2 regions of the Companilactobacillus alimentarius DSM 20249 genome follow, and region 2 is predicted to be linked to the other one. Evidence: riboswitches for the same ligand, from Rfam matches in the RefSeq annotation. Region 2 holds a riboswitch; the other holds the start of a gene.
The links. Region 2 has a riboswitch for lysine ahead of lysA (diaminopimelate decarboxylase). Riboswitches for the same ligand answer to the same signal wherever they lie in the genome.
Positions count from the first base shown of each region.

Region 1: another riboswitch for lysine. It lies ahead of LA20249_RS06095 (amino acid permease); the one in region 2 lies ahead of lysA (diaminopimelate decarboxylase).

Region 1 covers NZ_CP018867.1:1,260,778-1,272,803, forward strand. Annotated here, with positions in the region: gene LA20249_RS06045 (NAD(P)H-dependent oxidoreductase) at 1-583, opposite strand, end outside; gene LA20249_RS06050 (NADPH-dependent FMN reductase) at 595-1,203, opposite strand; gene LA20249_RS06055 (FAD:protein FMN transferase) at 1,304-2,233, opposite strand; gene LA20249_RS06060 (FAD-binding protein) at 2,334-4,154, shown strand; gene LA20249_RS06065 (hypothetical protein) at 4,448-5,038, shown strand; gene LA20249_RS06070 (DUF6978 family protein) at 5,074-5,553, shown strand; gene LA20249_RS06075 (DUF1828 domain-containing protein) at 5,575-6,378, shown strand; tRNA gene LA20249_RS06080 (tRNA-Thr) at 6,521-6,593, opposite strand; tRNA gene LA20249_RS06085 (tRNA-Asn) at 6,683-6,755, opposite strand; gene serS (serine--tRNA ligase) at 6,820-8,109, opposite strand; gene LA20249_RS06095 (amino acid permease) at 8,393-9,841, opposite strand; lysine riboswitch at 9,925-10,136, opposite strand; gene LA20249_RS06100 (helix-turn-helix domain-containing protein) at 10,242-11,237, shown strand; gene LA20249_RS06105 (IS3 family transposase) at 11,244-12,026, opposite strand, start outside.
Region 2 covers NZ_CP018867.1:973,521-985,546, forward strand. Annotated here, with positions in the region: gene dapD (2,3,4,5-tetrahydropyridine-2,6-dicarboxylate N-acetyltransferase) at 1-448, opposite strand, end outside; gene lysA (diaminopimelate decarboxylase) at 459-1,748, opposite strand; lysine riboswitch at 1,826-2,003, opposite strand; gene LA20249_RS04740 (aspartate kinase) at 2,150-3,508, shown strand; gene dapF (diaminopimelate epimerase) at 3,524-4,489, shown strand; tRNA gene LA20249_RS04750 (tRNA-Arg) at 4,543-4,616, opposite strand; gene LA20249_RS04755 (hypothetical protein) at 4,700-4,912, opposite strand; tRNA gene LA20249_RS04760 (tRNA-Ser) at 5,163-5,253, opposite strand; tRNA gene LA20249_RS04765 (tRNA-Asn) at 5,267-5,339, opposite strand; rRNA gene rrf (5S ribosomal RNA) at 5,349-5,465, opposite strand; rRNA gene LA20249_RS04775 (23S ribosomal RNA) at 5,545-8,461, opposite strand; tRNA gene LA20249_RS04780 (tRNA-Ala) at 8,610-8,682, opposite strand; tRNA gene LA20249_RS04785 (tRNA-Ile) at 8,709-8,783, opposite strand; rRNA gene LA20249_RS04790 (16S ribosomal RNA) at 8,867-10,433, opposite strand; gene LA20249_RS04795 (LTA synthase family protein) at 11,003-12,026, opposite strand, start outside.

The DNA of each region.
Region 1 (12,026 bases), 290 kb from region 2:
AAGTCAAATCTTCATTTTCATAGTCATCCGTTGCATCAATCATGTTGATCACCTTCGCAAACTTAATAAATTTTTGTAACGTTGTATCTAAGAAATCAATTGTGCCCTTGTCTTTAAGATCACCATTATCATCAAAAGCTTCTTTAACATCACCCAAGAGGAATTCATTGCCTGGCAGTACTATAGCATTAACTCCTGGAGCTTCTAAAATCTGTCTCAAATGTAACTGTGCTCTAGAAGAACCTTGTGTGTGATATGAGGCACCAACAATCATAACCGGTTTACCATCGAATGGATGAATCTTGTAAGACAACCATTCAATCACATTTTTTAAAGCGGATGGGACAGTATGATTATGCTCTGGAGTAGCGATAATAACTCCATCAGCAGCTTGAATCTTCTTACTTAAGTTTTGAATCACAGCACTATTAGTTTGGTCATTATCTTGATTAAACATTGGCACATCATTGATACCAAGAACTTCAATCTCAGCTACACCTTCGGCATGCTTAGCAATGAATTTTAAAAGTGTCCGATTATAAGATTGATCAGCAATTGAACCAGCAATTCCTACTAATTTCATTATTATTCCTCCTAGTCCTTTTCCCAAGAAAATTCTTCAGCTTTTTGCTTATTAACTTCATTAGCATTATTCAATTGCTTAGAAATATTAACAAACTGAACAAAGTCCTGGAAAAGACCATCTAGTTGCTTGACAACTTTTTCATCTTTCAAATTACCATCGTCATCAAATGCCTGCAAAGAATGACCCAATAAAAATTCTGAACTAGGCATAATCCGAGCTTTTAATTCTGGCGAATCGAGAATCTGACGTAATTGCGATTGAGCCCGTGACGACCCCAAAGATCCATAAGATGCTCCTGTAATCATAACTGGTTTGTCTACAAATGGATGAATCCCATAAGATAACCAAGCTAAAGCACTTGAAAGAACCGCCGGAATCGAGTGATCATATTCTGGTGTAGCAATGATTACCCCGTCGCTAGCTTCAATTTTTTTGGCCATATCCAATGCTTCTTGAGGCACATATTCGTCTGCACTCTTTTTATAAAGAGACAAATCTTTGATTTCAAGTAATTCAATTTCAGCAGTAGCTTGAAAATGTTTTTTCATATATTTTAATAATTCACGATTAGTCGACTTCTTAGAATTAGAACCGACTATGGCAATAAATTTATTCATCAATAATCACCTTATTCACAATTATTATCTTACAATTCTATTGTAAATTTATTCACAATTTTAATCAACATATTTTTGGAATCTATTTCATATAAAATAATTATATTTTTCTAAAATTATCTTGTAATCCACTTGTAGTAAAGCATTCTAGATCCTTAGTAATAAAAATAGCTTCAATCCCTGGCTGCTTTTCAATCATTGCTAGTCCTTGAACAAGCCCCTGATAAAATCCAATTGTGGACCAGATCTCTCCATCAATTGATAAATCACTAACAATCGTTACACTAGCTAAATTATTCTTAATCGGATACCCCGTCTTACTGTCAAACATATGATGATATTCATGTCCATCAATCACTAATTTTCGTTCATAAATACCTGATGTACCAATTGATTTAGCATTTGTATGCAACACTCCCAATGACACATTTCGAGATTTGATAGGATTTTGAATCCCAATGTTCCACATCTTATCAGAATGTAAGCTCTCTCCTACTAATAAGACGTTTCCGCCTAAGTCAATCAGACCCGTTTTGACACCTAGTTTTTCCCATAAATCCTTAATTCTATCGGCAATATATCCCTTAGCGATTCCACCCAAGTCAATTTCCATGCCAGGATCATCCAAAAAGACAGTTTGTTTAGCATCATCCAGCTTAATCCGCTCTGGATCAATAATCTTCAGACGCTTCTTTATATCGACATCGTCAGGTTTATTGGCGCCCTCAAATCCAATTTTCCACAATTTGACTAGAGGTCCAATTGCAACGTTGAATCCTAAATGCTTACGACTGACCAGAACTGCCCGCTTAATCAATTCATAAGTATCATTTGGAACCGATACTGGAGTTTTTCCAGCTTGATGATTAATTGACATCACTTCTGATTGAGTACGATTAACTGTTAATTTATCTTCAAATTCTTTAATCAAATCATAGGCAGCACTTAATTCCTTTTCACCAGCTGGTTCAGACACTGAAAGATTAATCACAGTCCCCAAGGCATAATATTTTTTATTAATCAATCCCATTTGACTTCCTCGTTCCTCTTCACAAATTAATAAAATATTCACAAGATTTCAATTTAGAGTTATATTAACCATAACATCTAGAGGAATTGGAGTGAATGAAATGTTTAAGGATTCGAAATTAAATTGGAATGCAACATATGATGTCATTGTTCTAGGTTTCGGTGGAGCTGATGCTTCTGCTGCCAGATTTGCAGCCGATAACGGTGCCAAAGTTTTAATCACTGATTCAGCTCCTGAAGGTCATGAAGGTGGCAATACCCGTTATGCTGGACAAGTTATTTCTTCAGGCGATAACTTAGATGACTTGCGCAAATATTATCAAGATTTGGCGTATCCATTATCCTATGACAAAGATTTGATGGAAACATTCATTATTGGACTTTACAATATTCCTAATTATTTGAAAGATTATTTAGGAGTCAAGCCATTCATCATGGGTAAACATCCTGAATCACCCGTTTCAAAAGCCTTGCACTTTATGGCTCACGAATATCCGGAATTCCGTGGTCAAGCTACTCACGAATTAGTTGCTGTTCACGAAGGCGTAGCTGACTCCGCACTTTGGAAGAACCTTCGTCAACAAGTTCTCAAGCGCAGCGATAAAATTGACGTCTTATATCAGACACCTGCAACTCATTTGATTCAAGATCCCGCTACTGAAGCAATCGTCGGCGTTCAAATCAAACGCAACGATCAATTGTTAAACGTTCATGCCAAAAATGGGGTCGTTATGGCAACTGGTGGTTTTGAAAATAATCCTAAAATGGTTGAAAATTATCTAGGCGAAACAAGTCTAAATCCCATCGGTTCCCTCTACAACAAAGGTATCGGCGTCAAAATGGCCAGTGAAGTCGGTGCTCAACTTTACAACATGAATAACTACGAATCATACGGAATCTTTCACGGTTTAACCCCCAAACCAGCTAAGGGACAACGTTCACAATTTCTACCCTTCGACTGGCCCGCTTTCCATCAAGGCAGTTTGATCGTAGTTGGCGATGACGGAACACGTTACTTCGATGAAAACGAGATCCACCGCCACGGTCACATCAAAGATCACGGCAATTGGAGAATCCCACACGCACAACGCCATCCTTATGTAGTCTTTGACCAAAAGAAGTATGACGAATTAATTAATGACAAGAATGCCCCTTATCCAGAATTTATGAAAGCCGTCGTGAAAGCTGATGATTTACCAAGTTTAGCTGAAATTATGAACGTCGACGCCGATAAATTAGTTAAGACCATCAAAGATTTCAACTACTTTGCCAATCAACATCGTGATTACGCTTTTAACCGTGACGAGAAAACTTTGACAGCCTTTGACGATGGTCCCTATTACGCCTTAGCAATGGTACAAGGATTGTTGAATACACAAGGTGGTCCAGTGCATAATTCTAAAGCAGAAGTTGTTGATAATGATGATCAAGTAATTCCTCATCTTTACGCCGCTGGTGAATTAGGCAGTCTGATGGGACGTCAATATAACGGTGGTAGTAATTTAGCCGAAAATCTAATTTTCGGTAAGATTGCTGGTGAAAATGCCGCCAGTGTCAAAACAGAGACCACTCAACCAGAAGTCGATGTCCAAACATCAGCAAGTATTCATGAATCTGGTTTAGGTTCAGATGTTTCCGAAGAACATTTTGAAACCCAAGCCAATCAATATATCGGTAAGTCAAGTGCCGGCATGGGTAATGAAATCGTCGTTCGAGTAACCGTTGATGACGATAAAAATATTCAAGACGTTGAAGTTTTGAAACAAAGCGAATCAGAAGATTACGGTTTGAAAGCTGTGAAAGAATTACCTAAAGAAATCGTCAAGAAAAATTCCGTTGATGTCGATACGATTTCAGGTGCCTCCGCTTCCAGTCGTGCTATCAAAGAAGCTGTGCAAAACGCTTTGAAACAAATTGATTAATTGATTTATTGTATAAAACTTAACTTAAAACGGTAAGTATTATTTTTCATTAAAGTGTTCATTCAGTGTGAACACTTTTTTTCTGTATAAAATTTGGATAACGTAAAGAAACAACAAAATCACTCTATTTTATCTTCATAATTTTTTAGTGATTAAATTATTATGGATTACATTTTGTGATACATTAAAATTAAATATGATTATTCGTGGGGTCTTTTTATACTACAATACGTAATATTATTAATATTAAAGCTTTGGAGAAATTTATATGTTTAAAATACGGGGGGATCAAGATGAAAAAAATAATTACTTCAGCAATTCTAATAGCTACTACACTTTCTTTAGCAGCATGCTCAACAAATAAATCAGCAAGCTCTTCTACTAATAAAAGGGACAAGACTACCTCAATAGTCAAAAAGAAAAAAAAGAAGACTCCTTCAACTAAGAAGAAATCTCCTAAAAAATCTAATCAAAAGAATGCTAATAAAACTAGTCAACAGGTAACTAATCAAAATAATCCTCAACAGAATAATACCAATCAACAAGCCCAAAATCAGGTATCTGACCAATCTCAACAGACCTCAAATACCAACATTAGTCAACAACCTCAGCAACAGCCCATTCAAGACAACCAAGATACTCAGCAACAAGCAAGTAATGGCATTTCTTATGATGAGAATACTTTAACTGGATTCGTTAATAAATATGGTGAATCCCCTGCTGCTTATAAAGTGGAGCATAATGGAATGAGTCAACTACAAGCGTTGGAGAGCACACCAGATAGTATGAAAACTTTTGGTGAAAAGCAAACACAACAAGGTATGGAAAACGGATCATTGAATCCTGATGGTAATCCATCAAATCAATACAGTTATCATAAATAATATTTTATCACGTATAAATACTTTAAGGGGAAATTATGGAATCTTTAGACTTAACAGACGCTGACGCCCATAAACTCATATCTATATTGAAGAAAACAGTTTCCAAAAACAAATATGTACTTACCGAGGGATCAAAGGGTAGGATAAAGATAACGGGCAAGTTAGATGGTATCGAACATCAGTTTGTATTATATTATATGTATGCAATTGATAATATCCATTTGAATTTTGCAGATTCTTCTACTGGATACACATTGGTTAGGATAAACTTAGATAGTAGCTTCCATAACAATTCTGATGGGAAAGTCCGCGGTCACCGTGTGGAGCTTTTCTCCGAGACAGAGTTCAAAGCAAAACATGATACATTCACGCATTATAAAGCCTATCCTCTACCACATAATAGTTTTAAGGATTGTGATGATTTTTTTACTACATTACAACAAATATTTGACTATACTAATGTTAAGAATCATAAAAGTATATCATTCATAGAAAATAATATTCTATCAATTTAATTCATGAAAGGAGGTATTAAGATGTCAGACGTGATTGATTCTGTAGAAATTGCCAATGAATGGCTAGAAAAACTTAATAACCAATCAAATTTTATTCCACTGGATGGAAATAAAATTAGATTTAATACCCCTTTTGTGGATCCGTTTGGTGATCAAATTTCTTTATTAATTACATCAAATCATAATTCAACATACACTGTTTCTGATCAAGGCTATACTATTTGGAATATCGAATCTAGAGGCACAAATCTAACAAAAAATAATTCCGTTAGATTTAAACTGCTTCAAAGCATTCTATACACCAATAAAGCATCCCTAAGCAATAATTTTGATATTTATAAAACCACTGCTTCTCGACAGGAAGTGGCTCAAATAATAAATGACATATTGGATAGTGTAATTAAGATTTCAGATTTAGCGTTTGGATCTAGAAGTAATGCCAGAGGAATGTTTAAAGATGATGTGTTAGATTATATCACTGAAAATAAAAAAAGATTTAGTTTTGATATTGGATTTTCCGTAAAAGGTAAATCTAATTTAGTATACGATTTGGATTTTGTATTCCACCAAAAAATTAAAGATACTCAATGGACAAAATTATATACATCACTGAATAAAAATGTATCAGAAATGGTAATGGGAATTTGGTTAGATACCGAATTATATAGGAAAAACAATCCGGGTAATGATATTTCTTTCAATGTTCTAGTTAAAGAAATGGATTTAAAATCTACTCAATTTAAAGACAATTTAATTCAACATAATATAAATGTGATTTCTTTTGATGATAAAGAAGATTTTGAGAAGAACTTTGCTATTTCTTAAATTTGAAGTAGTCTCTTCTGATCAGGAAAATTTAAAATTCTAACTCAGATTTTCATAAAACAAAAATAGAGCCCCCAAATGCTGACTTAACAACATTTCAGGACTCTATTATTTTTACTAAAATTCTCTAATGCACTTATTATGCCGTGTGCAGGAGTCGAACCTGTGACCGCCGGTTTACGATACCGATGCTCTACCAACTGAGCTAACACGGCAAAAAAGAAATCCTATAAAAAAATACACCTAATTCTATGAACTAGATGTAATTTATTGAAGACACCTAGGATTTCCTAAGTATTTATAACTCCGGATGTCAGACTCGAACTGACGACACCCTGATTAACAGTCAGATGCTCTACCAACTGAGCTAATCCGGAATAATTCAATAGCTCTTTAACAGAACTATTAAATTTTATCAATCTATACGGATTGAGTCAATACTTATTTAGCATTTTCTTTAGTAATTTTTGTTACTCCACCCATGTATGGTACTAAAACATCGGGAATCGTTACAGAACCATCTTCATTTTGATAATTTTCAAGAATAGCAGCAACAGTACGACCAGCAGCAAGTCCTGAACCATTCAAAGTATGAGCTAATTTTGTCTTGCCATTAGCGTCACGATAACGGATATGAGCACGACGAGCTTGGAAATCAAGACAGTTAGAACAACTTGAAACTTCACGATACTTGTCTTGAGCAGGCATCCATACTTCAAGATCATAAGTCTTAGCGGAACTGAAACTAGCATCCCCACTTGATAATACGATTACGTGATATGGAAGGCCCAATTGTTTCAAAATGTTTTCAGCATTAGCTGTCAACTTTTCCAATTCGTTGTATGATTCCTCTGGTTTAGCAATCTTTACCATTTCAACTTTGTTGAATTGATGCATTCTAATCAAACCACGAGTATCACGTCCAGCAGAACCTGCTTCAGAACGGAAACATGGTGTTAGAGCCGTTACATACTTAGGCAAATCCTTTTCGTCCAAAATCTTACCAGCAAAGTAGTTTGTCAAGGGAACTTCAGCAGTTGGAATCAATGTCAAAGGATTTTCATCGACTGTAACGGTATAAACATCCTTAGTAAACTTAGGAAATTGGCTTGTACCAAACATAGCTTCATTGTTAACCAAGTATGGAGGAATTACTTCGGTATAACCTTCCTTTTGATGTTGATCTAACATGAAATTATAAACCGCACGTTCCAAACGAGCACCCATGCCGATATAGTAAACAAAACGACTACCAGCCACTTTTGTAGCTTGCTCAAAATCTAGGATACCCAATTCTTCCCCAATATCCCAGTGATGACGAGGTTTGAAACCTTCCTTAGGAATAGCTCCGACTTTTCTGATTTCCTTATTAGTACTTTCATCAGGACCAACGGGAACAGAATCGTCAGGAATATTAGGTAAACGAACCAAGATATAATTCATCTTGCCTTGGGTCTCTTCAAGTTCAGCGTCTAACTCTTTAATATCAGCTCCGACTTGTTTCATAGCAGCGATTTCGTCACTAGCATCTTCTTTGTTGCGTTTCTTAGTAGCGATACCTTGAGAAACAGTATTTCTCTTTTCCTTCAAAGTTTCACTCTTAACTAATAGCTCACGACGTTTAGTGTCATAGCCAATTAATTCATCAATTTCTTCACTCGTAACACCACGTGAGGCTAACTTGTTCTTGATCCAATCAGGATCTTTTCTGATTAGCTTGATATCTAACATATGCTTTCTCCCTTTTTTTACTAAGAATACAAAAAAGCCGACTCATCCCAATGAAGGGACGAATCGACTATTCGCGGTACCACCCAGTTTCAGCGTACACAAAGTACACTACACTTTCAGACTTTATCGGATCAACCCGAACGGCATTACCCGTTGCCAGAATGCTGGAATAAAGACCTTAACGATTTTCACCAACCATCGTTTCTCTGAAAGGTTTTTGAGTAGGCACTCTCTTAGCGTTATATACAATTCTTATAATAATTTAAACTGACCCAAATATCAACTAATAGTGGTTATGTTTTTGTTCATGTTTGACATCAATATCTTCCAATTTCAGGAATTTAGTTTTATAACGAATCTTATAATACAGCCAACAAACAAATAATATAATCAAACCACTATAGCTAATCAAAAGTCTTCCGATATTAAAATTGACCATTGAGCGGACATCTTGACCTAGGATAATGATAATACCCAAAACAATTGCCAAAATTGGTCCAAATGGGAACCACTTAGCTTTGTAACGTAAATCATCTAAATCGTAACCCTTGTATAAGTATGCTTTTCTAAATCTGTAGTGTGAGAAAGCAATTCCTAACCAAGCAATAAAACCAGTCAATCCACTAGCAGCAACTAATAACTCATAAAATGAATCACCGTACAAACTAGTGAACAAAGCAATTGCCCCCACTAGAGCCGTTAATAGTAGTGAAAATACTGGAACGCCACGACCATTAGTTTTTGCAAAAGCCTTAGGTGCCATTCCCTGCTTACTCATCGACCAAAGCATTCGACTGGCCGCATAAAGACCAGAATTAGCCGCAGAAATAACTGATGTTAAAATTACCGCATTCATAACGCCAGCAGCCAGTGGAATTCCCACCTTTTTAAAGACGATCGTAAAGGGACTGATAGCAATGTCACCCGCGCCAGATCCCAATAAATTAGGGCTAGTGTAAGGAATCAATGCCCCAATTACCGCAATAGATAAGATATAGAATAACAGAATTCTCCAGAAAACTTGTTTGATAGCCTTGGGAATACTCTTTTCCGGAGTAGCTGACTCGCCAGCTGTAATACCGATCAATTCAGTTCCCTGAAACGAGAACCCAGCAACAACGAACACACTCAGAATTGCCGGTATCCCCCCAACAAATGGTGCTTTCTTATAAGAATAATTAGTTAAACCAACGAAGTTCTGGTTACCCAAAATCCCCAAAATGCTTAACACACCAACAATCAAGAAGATAATCACTGCTAAAACTTTAATTGATGACAACCAATATTCAGTTTCACCAAACGAACTAACTGAAATAAAATTAATTACCAATAAAATAATCATAAAAGTTAAACTAATTTTCCACGAAGTCCAACTTGGGAACCAGTACTTAACCACCAACGAGATTGTTGATAAATCTACCGCCAAAGTAATGGCCCAATTAAACCAGTAATTCCATCCCAGCGCAAAACCAAATGCTGGATCAATAAATTTTGTTGCATAAGTAGCGAATGAACCTGAAACAGGCATGTAAGTAGCCATTTCACCCAAGCTGGTCATCAAGAAATAGACCATAATACCGATAGCCACGTACGCTATCAGAGCTCCTCCCGGTCCAGCTGTCGAAATTGAAGAACCACTGGCAACAAATAAACCAGTTCCAATCGAACCACCCAACGCAATCATTGATAGATGACGAGTCTTTAACGATCGACTCACATCATTATTTTCCATCTTTCATTCCCCTTTTATTTTGGGCACAAAAAAAGCCCTTATTCTCAGAGGAACTACTGACAATAAGGATTACGATCATCCCATTAATCAATAGCTCAACGTTAGAAAGTAATCTTGCTCTTAAAACAAGTATTACTTTCTGATACGACAGTCTACTGCCTCTTAAGCAATAGCCCAATCAACTTTACCAAGTAGGGATAAAATGATTTCGGCAATTTTCCCTTTAATGTTTTTTCAATGTACCCTATCTGCACTCCAAAACATGACTAATAAAAATTGCGCCTCTATCTGATTACAAAACATTATAAATAAATGTTAAGATAGTAGCAAGTAGTGTTTCTTATATTTTTTAAATTATTTACCAATCTTTTCTAATTTAACATTGCCGGGGGAAACAAACATGTTGGAGCAAATTTTCTTAGTTAAGCAAGACGTAGAGAAGTATCGAATGCTAACTGTTATTAAGTCGCTGCCACCTCGTGAAGTAAACTTGAGTAATATTAGTAGTAGATTACAATTTACGTATCAAAAAACATATAATATTTTCCAAGCACTGTTAGAAGATTTTACCGAAGTCGCTCCGGAAATTGATCCTAGTGATACCAAGATCGAATCGATCGATTTCAGTAAGATTTCCGTTGATACTTACCGCCTATACTTAGTAAAGAACTCGGTAGTCTTTCAAGCTTTCAATTATGGCTTGACCAGTGCTAACCCATCATTTGAGAGTTTTAGTAGTGATCATTTCACTAGTAAGTCAACTCTCAATCGTCGAATGTCCAAGTTCAGAGCTTTTCTCAAGAACTTTGGATTAAAGATTTCAAATTCTACCTTAGAAATTAAGGGCAATGAAAAAAATATCCGATGGATGGCTTATTATGTCTATTGGTATACCTACCATGCTCAAGAGTGGCCATTTAGCTTGATTCAGGAGAATTCAATTGATCAGATCATTTCAAAAGCCGGATTGACTTTTGACAATCCCATCGTACATTTTCAGTTGAAGTATTTCCTAGCTATTTCTCGAATCCGTATAATTAAACGAAACTATATCGAAGAATTACCATATTATGATGTCGTCTTTAGTGACCAGACCTTAGGAAAGGATATCTTAACTCATGACGACTATCCTATCGTGCCATTAAATGCTTTAAATAATGAGAATAAATTGATCAATCTCTTTAGAAATACCGCCTTTCAACCAAGCGATACAGCATTTGATCGCCCAATCAATGCTAACGCCAGAATCAATCCGAAGTTCTATGCGCTCGTTTATCACTTTATAGATTTTCTAAAGGAACATTATCACGATGATATGTCCGTCTACCATAATCAAAAAACGTTGAAGCATATCATGACCTACGTAAAGTGCAACACAAAAGTTAGACAAAATTGAATATTGTTAAGCTGATAAGGCATGTTCCCTGTATTCGCGGGGAGTCATGCCTTTTGTTTTTCTTGAGATGCGTCGATTGTTAAACCAATCGACGTACTCCTTAGAAAGTTTCCTAAATTCTTTCATATCTTTACAAGGTGGAAATCCATTGAGACATTCTGTTTTGAATAGATGAAAGAAACTTTCGATTGGCGCATTGTCGAGACAATTTCCTTTGCGAGACATGCTCTGTATAAATCCATCTTCAGAAAGCCTATCAGTATAATAATTTAGTTGATAATGCCAGCCTTGATCTGAATGTATCACTGGGTTGCTTCCTTTAGGTATAACTGTCGTTAATTCATTTAATGTATCCATAATTAATTTACTATTGGGACTATTACTTACTTGGAACGCTAGAACTTCTTTGCTTGCCTCGTCGGTAATTGCGGAAACATAAGCCCATTCGTTATCCCTTAAACGAACTTGTGTGACATCTGTATGCAGGACTTTAAAGGGCTCAGTTTCATTAAACTGTTGATGTAAAATGTTGTGTGCGACCTTTCCAACAGTTCCTTTATATGAGGAATACTTTCCATTTTTATGACGATTATAAAGATTTACTTGAACATTTAACTCATTCATCAAGCGACGAGCTACGGCATCTGCTATGTGAATATCTAGTTTAATTAATCCTTCTTGTACGCGACGATAACCGTAGGTTAGGCGTCCACGACATTTTCCACTTTCAGTAATTTTTAATATTTCAGTTTTTATATCTTTGTACTTATCTACATGATTTTTGATACG
Region 2 (12,026 bases):
CTCCAGCACCAATATGAGAATTCTTTCCGACAATAGCACGACCGCCTAAAACAGCGCCCATATCGATCATTGATTTATCGCCAATTTCAGCTCCGATATTGATAATAGCGCCCATCATTATAACGGCGTTATTGCCAATTTCGACTTGATCACGAATAATAGCACCCGGTTCAATTCGAGCATTGATGTGGTTGATATCCAACATAGGAACAGCTGAGTTTTGAGCTTGTGTCTCTACATAATAATTGGTTAAGTTATTAGCTTGCAAAATTGGTTGGATAACTTGATAATCACCAATAATAATTGCTAATTCATCACTTTTAAAAACATTTACTTCCTTAGGAAAATCAACTTTTTGAATATCTGCTTGTAAATAAACTTTAACCGGAGTTGTTTTCTTAGAGTTTCCTATATAATTAATAATTTCTTCTGCATTCATCTTCGACATAATTTTCTCCTTAATAATCCAGATCTAAACTAATTAAATCCTCATATGTTTCACGTTTAACTACTAATTTATCTTGACCATTCTCCACAAATACTACTGCTGGTCTGGGATTACGATTATAGTTCATAGCCATCGAATAACCATAAGCACCAGTATCAAGTACTGCCAAAATATCTCCTGGACTAGTCTTTGGAATAGCCTGGGAGTCAATCAAAATATCTCCTGACTCACAATACTTACCAGCAATATGAACCGTTTCAACATTTTCTTGATTCATTTTATTAGCAACAACCGCTTCATATTTGGCTTGATACAAGGCAGGTCTGATATTGTCTCCCATACCGCCATCGACTGAAACATAAGATTTCAAATTGGGAATATCTTTTCTTGAACCAATCTTATAAAGTGTATATCCTGCTGGACCAACAATTGAACGCCCTGGTTCAATCCAAATTTCAGGAATACTTCGATCCTGACAAGCTTTTTTTAATTCTGCGGCAATTTCAGAAATAAAAGTTTTAGCTGCAATCGGATCATCATTATCGTTATAACTAATTCCAAATCCACCACCTAGGTTAATAACCTTAGGCCAATAATTGAAATCAGCTTGAAACTGTTTAGAAATATCCACCATTTTTTTAGCTAATAATTTAAAGCCCTGTGTACCAAAAATCTGTGAACCAATATGAGCATGAATCCCTAATAATTCCATATGCGGATCGCTAAGTACCAATTGCATTGCCTGTTTGGCCTGATCTGAATTTACATCAAATCCAAATTTACTATCAGTTTGCCCTGTTTGATCATATTTATGTGTATGTGCTGAAATACCAGGGGTCAATCGCAACATTACTTTTATATTCTGATCAGTATCTTTTAAAATCTGAGATAGTAATGCAATTTCGTGAAAGTTATCGAGAATAATCAACCCTACTTGATTTTTCACGGCCATTAATAATTCTGCTCGCGATTTGTTATTGCCGTGAAAGCTAATTTTTTCACTGGGAAAACCAGCTTGCAGTGCTGTATATAATTCTCCACCTGAAACAACATCTACGTGAACATCTTCTTGTTTCATAACTTGATAAATAGCCTTGATTGCAAAAGCTTTGCTAGCATAACTAATTTGATAATTTAAGTTTTCTTTTTGAAAGGCTGATTTGAATTTTTTTATTTGATTTCGAATCATCGCTACATCAAATACATATAGTGGAGTGCCATACTTCTCAACCAAATCAACGCTATCTACGCCACCAATCATCAAATGGTTGTCTTTACTAGTTAAATCATTAATAATCATTTTCAAAACTCCTTTATCAAATAAAAAAAGATCTCTTTGCTTAACAACAAAGAGATCTCAGAATTGATCCACAGAAATTTGTCATAAGCGCAACGTGGTTATTTACCACGACAGTTCGTATCATCTTATTAATACGCCCCAGTTCATTAGACACTGCAACATCCAACACTTCGGCAATTTTCCCTTTCAATAAGTTCAAAGCTCTTACAGAAGCTCCCTCATTTACTAATGTCAATTGCGACCTCTTTTATTGATATTAAGATTATAACAACACTCATTATTCGTCAAGTAATATTAGAAATATTTCATTTTTTCTAACTTTATTCACTTTTTTCTTGTCATAACAAACAAAAATGATACACTCATCATTAAAAACTATTTAATTTTTAGGGGTGTATTTTATGAAAGTCATCAAATTTGGTGGTAGTTCCCTTGCCACTGGCGAACAATTTGAAAAAGTTATTAAAATTATTAATGACGATTTAGAAAGGAAAGTCATCGTTACCTCAGCTCCTGGTAAAAGATTTCCAAATGATACTAAAGTAACTGATTTACTGATTCAATATGCACAAATAGTTATGAATCAAAGCGATACTCAGGAAATAATTCAAAGAATTACTGACAGATACCAAGAAATCGTTGATTATTTTAAACTTACCGATTCAACTTTGAAACTTATCAAAGATAAATTAATCAAATTATCTCATGATAGGTTTTCAGATAATGATCATCTTCTAGCAGCTTTCAAAGCTCATGGTGAATATTTGAATGCCATTTTATTAAACAATGTTTTAAATGCTCAAGGTATTAAATCGGTTTTCATCGATCCTAAAATTGCTGGAATAGTTGTTCATGGACAGCCAAATGATGCTGACATTTCACCTGAAACTTATTTTAATTTAAGCAAATTATCATTGCCAAAGGACTCTCGTGTAGTTTTTCCTGGGTTCTTCGGTTATAGCAAGAACGGTTCAATCTATACTTTTTCTCGTGGCGGTTCCGACATTACCGGCGCTATTCTCAGTCGTGGACTTAATGCTGATTTATATGAAAATTTCACAGACGTAGATGCCATTTATGTCGCTAATAACAAGATTGTCAAACATCCTCAAGCCATAAAAAAAATGTCCTACCGAGAAATGAGAGAACTGTCGTATGCTGGATTCTCTGTTTTCCAAGATGAAGCCATTATTCCAGCCGTTAAAGGACAAGTTCCCGTTAACGTTAAGAATACCAATAACCCCGAAGCAGCGGGTACAATGATAGTTCCAGAGCAATTTATCTTTGATCCAGCTAATCAAATTACCGGTATTGCATGTTCCAAAAGATTTTCAGCACTTTATCTACACAGATATTTGCTAAATAAAGAAGTTGGTTTCACTTTAAAACTTTTGAAAATCTTTTATAAATACAATATTTCTTATGAACATATGCCCTCAGGAATTGATGATCTTACTGTTATTTTTGACCGTAGTAAATTAGATAAAGATATTATTCAAAAACTCTGTCGCGATGTTAAAGAAACCCTTCAGCCAGATTACTTAGAATGGATCAATGATTATGCGATTATTATGGTTGTCGGCGAAGGAATTGCTCACAATATTAATACCATTGGTAAAGTCATTGATTCCTTAACACAGAACAATATTGCAATTCATATGATCAACCAAGGCGCTTCAAGAATTTCTATTATGATTGGAACTCAAGTTGCAGACGCTGATAACGCCGTTCGGCAAATTTATAAAACATTTTTTGAATAAGTGAGGTAACAATAAATGGTTAAAATATTAAAAGTTCATGGTTCAGAAAACAAATTTTTCATTCTTGACCAAACAATCTTAGAACAGCCGCTAAATGATACTGAATTAAAAAATTTAGCTGTTAATTTATGTCAAAATATTCTAAATGGTGCCGATGGTCTATTAGTCGTTGAAACTAGCGAAAATTGTTTGGGTAAAATGCGTGTAATAAACGCTGATGGAAGTGAAGCCAAAATGTGTGGGAATGGCTTGCGGACAGTCAGTCGTTACTTATCTGAAAAATATCAGTTAAATGAATTTCAAGTTGAGACAGAAGAATCAAATTTACATGTTAAACGGGCTTCAGATTTTTACGAAAACGTACCTGCATTTAGTGTTGAGATCTCACCAATTTCTTTTAATAAAAATGATCTTTCTTTCTCTTATCATGGATTAGACGAAATGATTGATGAACCCGTTGATGAATTTATTTCTAACACAAAATTTTCGGCTGTAGCAGTGCCTAATCCACACTTGATCAGTTTTGTACCAGAGATTAATCAAGAAGATTTAAAAGCCTTAGGAAGCAAATTAAACGCTTCTAATGACTACTTCCCTGAAGGAGTTAATGTTAGCTTTTGTAAAATCCTTGATACTAATAAATTGTTCGTTCAGACATTTGAACGTGGTGTCGGTTTTACCAATGCCTGTGGTACAGGAATGTCTGCCACTAGCCTTTTATTCGCCATGTTACACTCTGACAAATTTGATCCTACTAAAAATATTTCCGTTTACAACCCTGGCGGAATGGTCATGACACAAATCAATTTGAATTCGACAAAGGAATTAAGCCAAATAAGGTTAATTGGTAATGCTACCTTTACACATGAAATTGAATTGGCAGAAAGCGATTTGCACCAAAACAAATTGGATAATTTAAAAGTTAATTCAACTGGCGAAGAATTAGCTTATCAAGAATTTGTGAAGAGTATAAATAATTAGATAAAAAAATAGACCCATGATAGGAAACCATCATAAGTCTATTTTTTCCTTGATGCGCCCAGTAGGAGTCGAACCTACAACCTTCTGATTCGTAGTCAGACACTCTATCCAATTGCGCTATGGGCGCATATCAATAACTCAACAAAAACAATTATAGCATACACATTATTACCTTGTATATAAATTTTATGTAAATAAATAATAAAACCTCTATTTTCGATTTAAATATCTTGGTAATTTATAGTCAACAATATCTTTTGGATCTACAAAAAAAGACTCATCATCATCTTCAGATACTTGAGAAAGAGGATAGTATTCTACCAAATATGCTGGTTTTTTTCCTGCAAAAACTTCAAGAATTGTTCCAGTAATTCCCTTGTTTGTTTTTACCCACGTGTATTCTGGGAGTAATTTAATATTCATAGTAAGAATTTTCCTTTCTTTTTATAATTTATAAAAAATGACGTTAATCCTAGCTGCTCTTAAATTGTTTTTTCTCACTAGATCTTATTATAAATAATTTATCCTGAATAATAATTTGAATCTTGTAGCACCATTGTATATCTTATTTTTACAAATAAAAGATTAAAAAACAAAAAGACTACCATATAATTAATATGATAGTCTCTTTACACTGTATTATACAGCTATTTAAGTTGGTACAAATAACCTACGGAGAGTAAGGGATTTGAACCCTTGATACAGGTCAATACCCGTATACATGATTTCCAATCATGCTCCTTCAGCCACTCGGACAACTCTCCAAGTAAAAAAAAACTCCGGATGTCAGACTCGAACTGACGACACCCTGATTAACAGTCAGATGCTCTACCAACTGAGCTAATCCGGAATAATTACAGCGTGGCAGCTACCTATCCTCGCGGGTAGTTTCCCACCAACTACTTTCGGCGTGGAGAAGCTTAACTTCTGTGTTCGGCATGGGAACAGGTGTATCCTTCTCGCTATCGCCACCACACTATATTCGCTCGTACCTTCAAAACTAGATATTAAGATTATGAATTAATTAATGAAACACTTCAAACTGTGAACTCTTCTCGGTTAAGTCCTCGATCTATTAGTACTGCTCAGCTCCATGTATCGCTACACTTCCACCCGCAGCCTATCTACGTCATATTCTTTAACGGATCTTACTTCCTTAACGGAATGGGAAATCTCATCTCGAGGGGGGCTTCACACTTAGATGCTTTCAGCGTTTATCCCGTCCATACGTAGCTACCCAGCGATGCGCCTGGCGGCACAACTGGTACACCAGAGGTATGTCCATCCCGGTCCTCTCGTACTAAGGACAGCTCCTCTCAAATTTCCTACGCCCGCGACGGATAGGGACCGAACTGTCTCACGACGTTCTGAACCCAGCTCGCGTACCGCTTTAATGGGCGAACAGCCCAACCCTTGGGACCGACTACAGCCCCAGGATGCGATGAGCCGACATCGAGGTGCCAAACCTCCCCGTCGATGTGAACTCTTGGGGGAGATAAGCCTGTTATCCCCAGGGTAGCTTTTATCCGTTGAGCGATGGCCCTTCCATATGGTACCACCGGATCACTAAGTCCGACTTTCGTCCCTGCTCGACTTGTCAGTCTCGCAGTCAAGCTCGCTTATGCCTTTACATTCTACGAATGATTTCCAACCATTCTGAGCGAACCTTTGAGCGCCTCCGTTACATTTTAGGAGGCGACCGCCCCAGTCAAACTGCCCACCAGACACTGTCCCTCGTCGCGATAAACGACGTAGGTTAGAGTTTTCATATAACAAGGGTAGTATCCCACCAATGCCTCCATCGAAACTAGCGTTCCGATATCAACGGCTCCTACCTATCCTGTACATGTCACACAAAAACTCAATATCAAGCTACAGTAAAGCTCCATGGGGTCTTTCCGTCCTGTCGCGGGTAACCCGCATCTTCACGGGTATTATAATTTCACCGAGTCTCTCGTTGAGACAGTGCCCAAATCATTACGCCTTTCGTGCGGGTCGGAACTTACCCGACAAGGAATTTCGCTACCTTAGGACCGTTATAGTTACGGCCGCCGTTTACTGGGGCTTCAATTCTCAGCTTCGCAAAAGCTAACTGATCCTCTTAACCTTCCAGCACCGGGCAGGCGTCAGCCCATATACGTCATCTTACGATTTAGCATAGACCTGTGTTTTTGATAAACAGTTGTTTGGGCCTATTCACTGCGGCTGGCTGTTACACCAGCACCCCTTCTCCCGAAGTTACGGGGTCATTTTGCCGAGTTCCTTAACGAGAGTTCACTCGCTGACCTTAGGATACTCTCCTCGACTACCTGTGTCGGTTTGCGGTACGGGTAGTTTATTTCTAACTAGGAACTTTTCTCGGCAGTGTGAGTTACTGTGCTTCGCTACTAAAATTTCACTCCCCATCACAGCTTGTCCTTAAAGAGTTAAGCATTTGACTCAACTCAAGACTCACTGCTTGGACACGCATATCCATCAGCGTGCACACATCATCCTCCTGCGTCCTTCCATCGTTCAAACAAAATAAACTAGTACAGGAATATCAACCTGTTATCCATCGATTACACCTTTCGGTCTCATCTTAGGCCCCGACTAACCCTGGGAGGACGAGCCTTCCCCAGGAAACCTTAGTCTTTCGGCCGACCAGATTCTCACTGGTCTTTCGTTACTCATACCGGCATTCTCACTTCTAAGAACTCCACTACTCCTCACGGTATAGCTTCAATGCTCTTACAACGCTCTCCTACCACGTATCTTACGATACATCCACAGTTTCGGTATCATGCTTAGCCCCGGTACATTTTCGGCGCAGAATCACTCGACTAGTGAGCTATTACGCACTCTTTGAATGAATGGCTGCTTCTAAGCCAACATCCTAGTTGTCTATGCGTTTCCACATCCTTTTCCACTTAGCATGAATTTTGGGACCTTAACTGGTGATCTGGGCTGTTTCCCTTTCGACGGTGGATCTTATCACTCATCGTCTGACTCCCGGGTAAAGATCAATGGCATTCGGAGTTTATCTGAATTCAGTAACCCAAGACGGGCCCCTAGTCCAAACAGTGCTCTACCTCCACGATCCTAATCCCCGAGGCTAACCCTAAAGCTATTTCGGAGAGAACCAGCTATCTCCAAGTTCGTTTGGAATTTCACCGCTATCCACATCTCATCCCAGCATTTTTCAACATACACGGGTTCGGTCCTCCAATGCGTTTTACCGCATCTTCAACCTGGACATGGATAGGTCACTTGGTTTCGGGTCTACATCAACATACTAGATCGCCCTATTCAGACTCGCTTTCGCTCCGGCTCCGACTTTTCATCTTAACCTTGCATGTTAACGTAACTCGCCGGTTCATTCTACAAAAGGCACGCCATCATCCATAAACGGACTCTGACTACTTGTAGGCACACGGTTTCAGGATCTATTTCACTCCCCTTCCGGGGTTCTTTTCACCTTTCCCTCACGGTACTGGTTCACTATCGGTCACTAGGGAGTATTTAGCCTTGGGAGATGGTCCTCCCGGATTCCGACGGAGTTTCTCGTGTTCCGCCGTACTCAGGATACTGAATGGAGAAGTATTGATTTCACTTACGAGGCTTTCACTCTCTTTGGCCAGCTTTTCCAAGCTGTTCAGCTATCTCAACTATTTGTACTCACAACATCAGTCCTACAACCCTAAAGAGCAAGCTCTTTAGTTTGGGCTATTCCCGTTTCGCTCGCCGCTACTCAGGGAATCGAATTTCTTTCTATTCCTGCAACTACTTAGATGTTTCAGTTCATTGCGTATTCCTCTTGACTGCTATGTATTCACAGACAAGTAAATATCCATTACGATATTTGGGTTCCCCCATTCGGAAATCCCCGGATCAAAGCTTACTTACAGCTCCCCGAGGCGTATCGTCGTTAGTTACGTCCTTCATCGGCTCCTAGTGCCTAGGCATCCACCGTGCGCCCTTTATAACTTAACCTAATAAATTACAAAAGCAATTTAAATCATTTGCCATAACATAAGTTACAGCTGGCAACTAAAAAGTTGCCGCGCAGTTTTCGGTGTTTCTTTAATTCATTAATTCTTAATATCCAGTTTTCAAGGTACGAGTATGACATCTCTGTCAATGGAGGTTAACGGGATCGAACCGATGACCTCCTGCTTGCAAAGCAGGTGCTCTCCCAGCTGAGCTAAACCCCCATGTTACTATTAAGCTTTGCAGAGAATGGGCCTAAATGGACTTGAACCATCGACCTCACGCTTATCAGGCGTGCGCTCTAAACCAGCTGAGCTATAGGCCCGAAAGCGCCAGGTAGACCTCTCAAAACTAAACAAAGTTTTAACGATTGTGTATTCCGTTGGTACCAAAGTACCATATCCTTAGAAAGGAGGTGATCCAGCCGCAGGTTCTCCTACGGCTACCTTGTTACGACTTCACCCTAATCATTTGTCCCACCTTAGGCGGCTAGTTCCCCGAAGGGTTACCCCACCGACTTTGGGTGTTACAAACTCTCATGGTGTGACGGGCGGTGTGTACAAGGCCCGGGAACGTATTCACCGCGGCATGCTGATCCGCGATTACTAGCGATTCCAGCTTCATGCAGGCGAGTTGCAGCCTGCAATCCGAACTGAGATCGGTTTTAAGTGATTTGCTTGCCCTCGCGAGTTCGCAACACGTTGTACCGACCATTGTAGCACGTGTGTAGCCCAGGTCATAAGGGGCATGATGATTTGACGTCGTCCCCACCTTCCTCCGGTTTATCACCGGCAGTCTCACCAGAGTGCCCAACTGAATGCTGGCAACTGATAATAAGGGTTGCGCTCGTTGCGGGACTTAACCCAACATCTCACGACACGAGCTGACGACAACCATGCACCACCTGTATCCATGTCCCCGAAGGGAAAGACTAATCTCTTAGCTTTTCATGGTATGTCAAGACCTGGTAAGGTTCTTCGCGTTGCTTCGAATTAAACCACATGCTCCACCGCTTGTGCGGGCCCCCGTCAATTCCTTTGAGTTTCAATCTTGCGATCGTACTCCCCAGGCGGAGTGCTTAATGCGTTAGCTGCAGCACTGAAGGGCGGAAACCCTCCAACACTTAGCACTCATCGTTTACGGCATGGACTACCAGGGTATCTAATCCTGTTTGCTACCCATGCTTTCGAATCTCAGCGTCAGTTACAGACCAGAAAGCCGCCTTCGCCACTGGTGTTCTTCCATATATCTACGCATTCCACCGCTACACATGGAGTTCCACTTTCCTCTTCTGCACTCAAGTTCACCAGTTTTCGAAGCACTTCCTCGGTTGAGCCGAGGGCTTTCACTTCAAACTTAATGAACCGCCTACATTCTCTTTACGCCCAATAAATCCGGACAACGCTTGCCACCTACGTATTACCGCGGCTGCTGGCACGTAGTTAGCCGTGGCTTTCTGGTTGAATACCGTCAGTACGTGAACAGTTACTCTCACATATGTTCTTCTTCAACAACAGAGTTTTACGATCCGAAAACCTTCTTCACTCACGCGGCATTGCTCCATCAGACTTTCGTCCATTGTGGAAGATTCCCTACTGCTGCCTCCCGTAGGAGTTTGGGCCGTGTCTCAGTCCCAATGTGGCCGATTACCCTCTCAGGTCGGCTACGTATCATCGCCTTGGTGAGCTATTACCTCACCAACTAGCTAATACGCCGCGGGTCCATCCAGAAGAGATAGCAAAACCATCTTTTAAACAAAAAACATGTGTTTAATGTTGTTATGCGGTATTAGCACTTGTTTCCAAATGTTATCCCCCACTTCTGGGCAGGTTACCCACGTGTTACTCACCCGTCCGCCACTCACTTAGATCTAAATCATGATGCAAGCATCAATCAATAGGAAAGTTCGTTCGACTTGCATGTATTAGGCATGCCGCCAGCGTTCGTCCTGAGCCAGGATCAAACTCTCATATTAAAAGTTTGTGACTCATAAAAAATATTACTAGCGAATTGACTTCGTTGTATATCAACAAAAATGTTGACCTACACAATTTTAGTGTTAAAACTTTGTTCAGTTTTCAAAGGTCTACCAGCTGATTAAGCGCTTACGCTCATCAGCGACTTAATTATTTTATCAAGCCGACAAGTTGATGTCAAGGACTTTTTTAAAATAATTTTACTAACAATTCAATGAAATGAATCAGAGAATTGTTAGGTGTTATCTCAACAGACAACTTAATAATCATATCGAAGATGAAAGACCAAGTCAAGCATTTTCTCAAGAAAATTTAGAAGCAATGGAGATGAATAAATCATCAAACCGTTGACTCCGTTGAACTGTCGCAACAACAAGATATATATTACCAATCGGTGTAATGAGTTGCAAGTCTTTTTTACAAAAAAATTGAATTTTTTCAGAAATTAATCAATATTAACTATTAATCACAGCTTTTTACTATTCTTTTAGTTAATAGTTCCCTCGGTTCTCTTCAAATAACATACAAAAAGACACCGAAAGCAGTTACTCTTCCAGTGCCTTTTAGTTTATTTATTATTACTTAGTTCTGGAGCGTCAGTCTGATACAAGTCAAGCATCGACTTATTATCATTTTGTTCAATTAGACTGGTACCCTTCTTCTTCTCAGCAGCTTTAAGCTTCTTCAAAGCCGTACTCTTCTTATATGAGTAGTTTTTCTTATTAACCGTTGTAAAGCCTGGCAACTTATGGAATCTCAGTAGATCGCCATTTATGACTCTATCAGACAATGATAATTCAGTTGTGACCTTATTAGCCAACTTGTCCTTTTCAGTCTTAGAAATCTTCTTATCAACTTTACCATTCTTAGTATTATAGTAGGTACTTCCTACCTTAGTAACCGTTGGCGATACAAAATCACCATTCCTGAAGGCCACGACTTGCGAATGTTCACTCGATAATAGATCACTACCAAACTGAATCATATTCTTATTATCAATTCCCAATAGATTTAAAATAGTTGGCAAGACATCAATTTCTCCACCATAAGTATGGTTAATACCGCCTTTTAATCCATCCATATGAATCATAAATGGTACACGTTGATACTGGGCATTATCAAAATCGTTAAATCCTTTAATACCTGTAAGTTTAGCCATTGCCTTTTTATGGTTGTCAGAAATACCATAGTGATCACCATAGAAGACAATCATACTCTTTTTGTCTAATCCGGTTTCTTTTAACCAATTCATAAACTCGCCAATAGATTCATCCAAATACCTTGCTGTTTGGACATAACCATCGACAGTCTTATCGCCAGTATTCGTCTTAGAAATGCTCTGGTTCTTTTTATCCAAAGTATATGGATAATGATTAGTAACAGTAATCAGTTTTGCATAAAATGGCTGTGGTAACTGTTCAATATATTGGGCAGAATCCTTCAAGAATATCTTATCCTTCATACCATAGCCAACGTTATAACTCTTCTTTTGCTTATAATAATTGGAACTAAAGAAGTAATCATAGCCCCATGACTTATAAGCATTATCACGATTCCAGAAACTTGGAACATCCCCATGGAATGATGCCGAA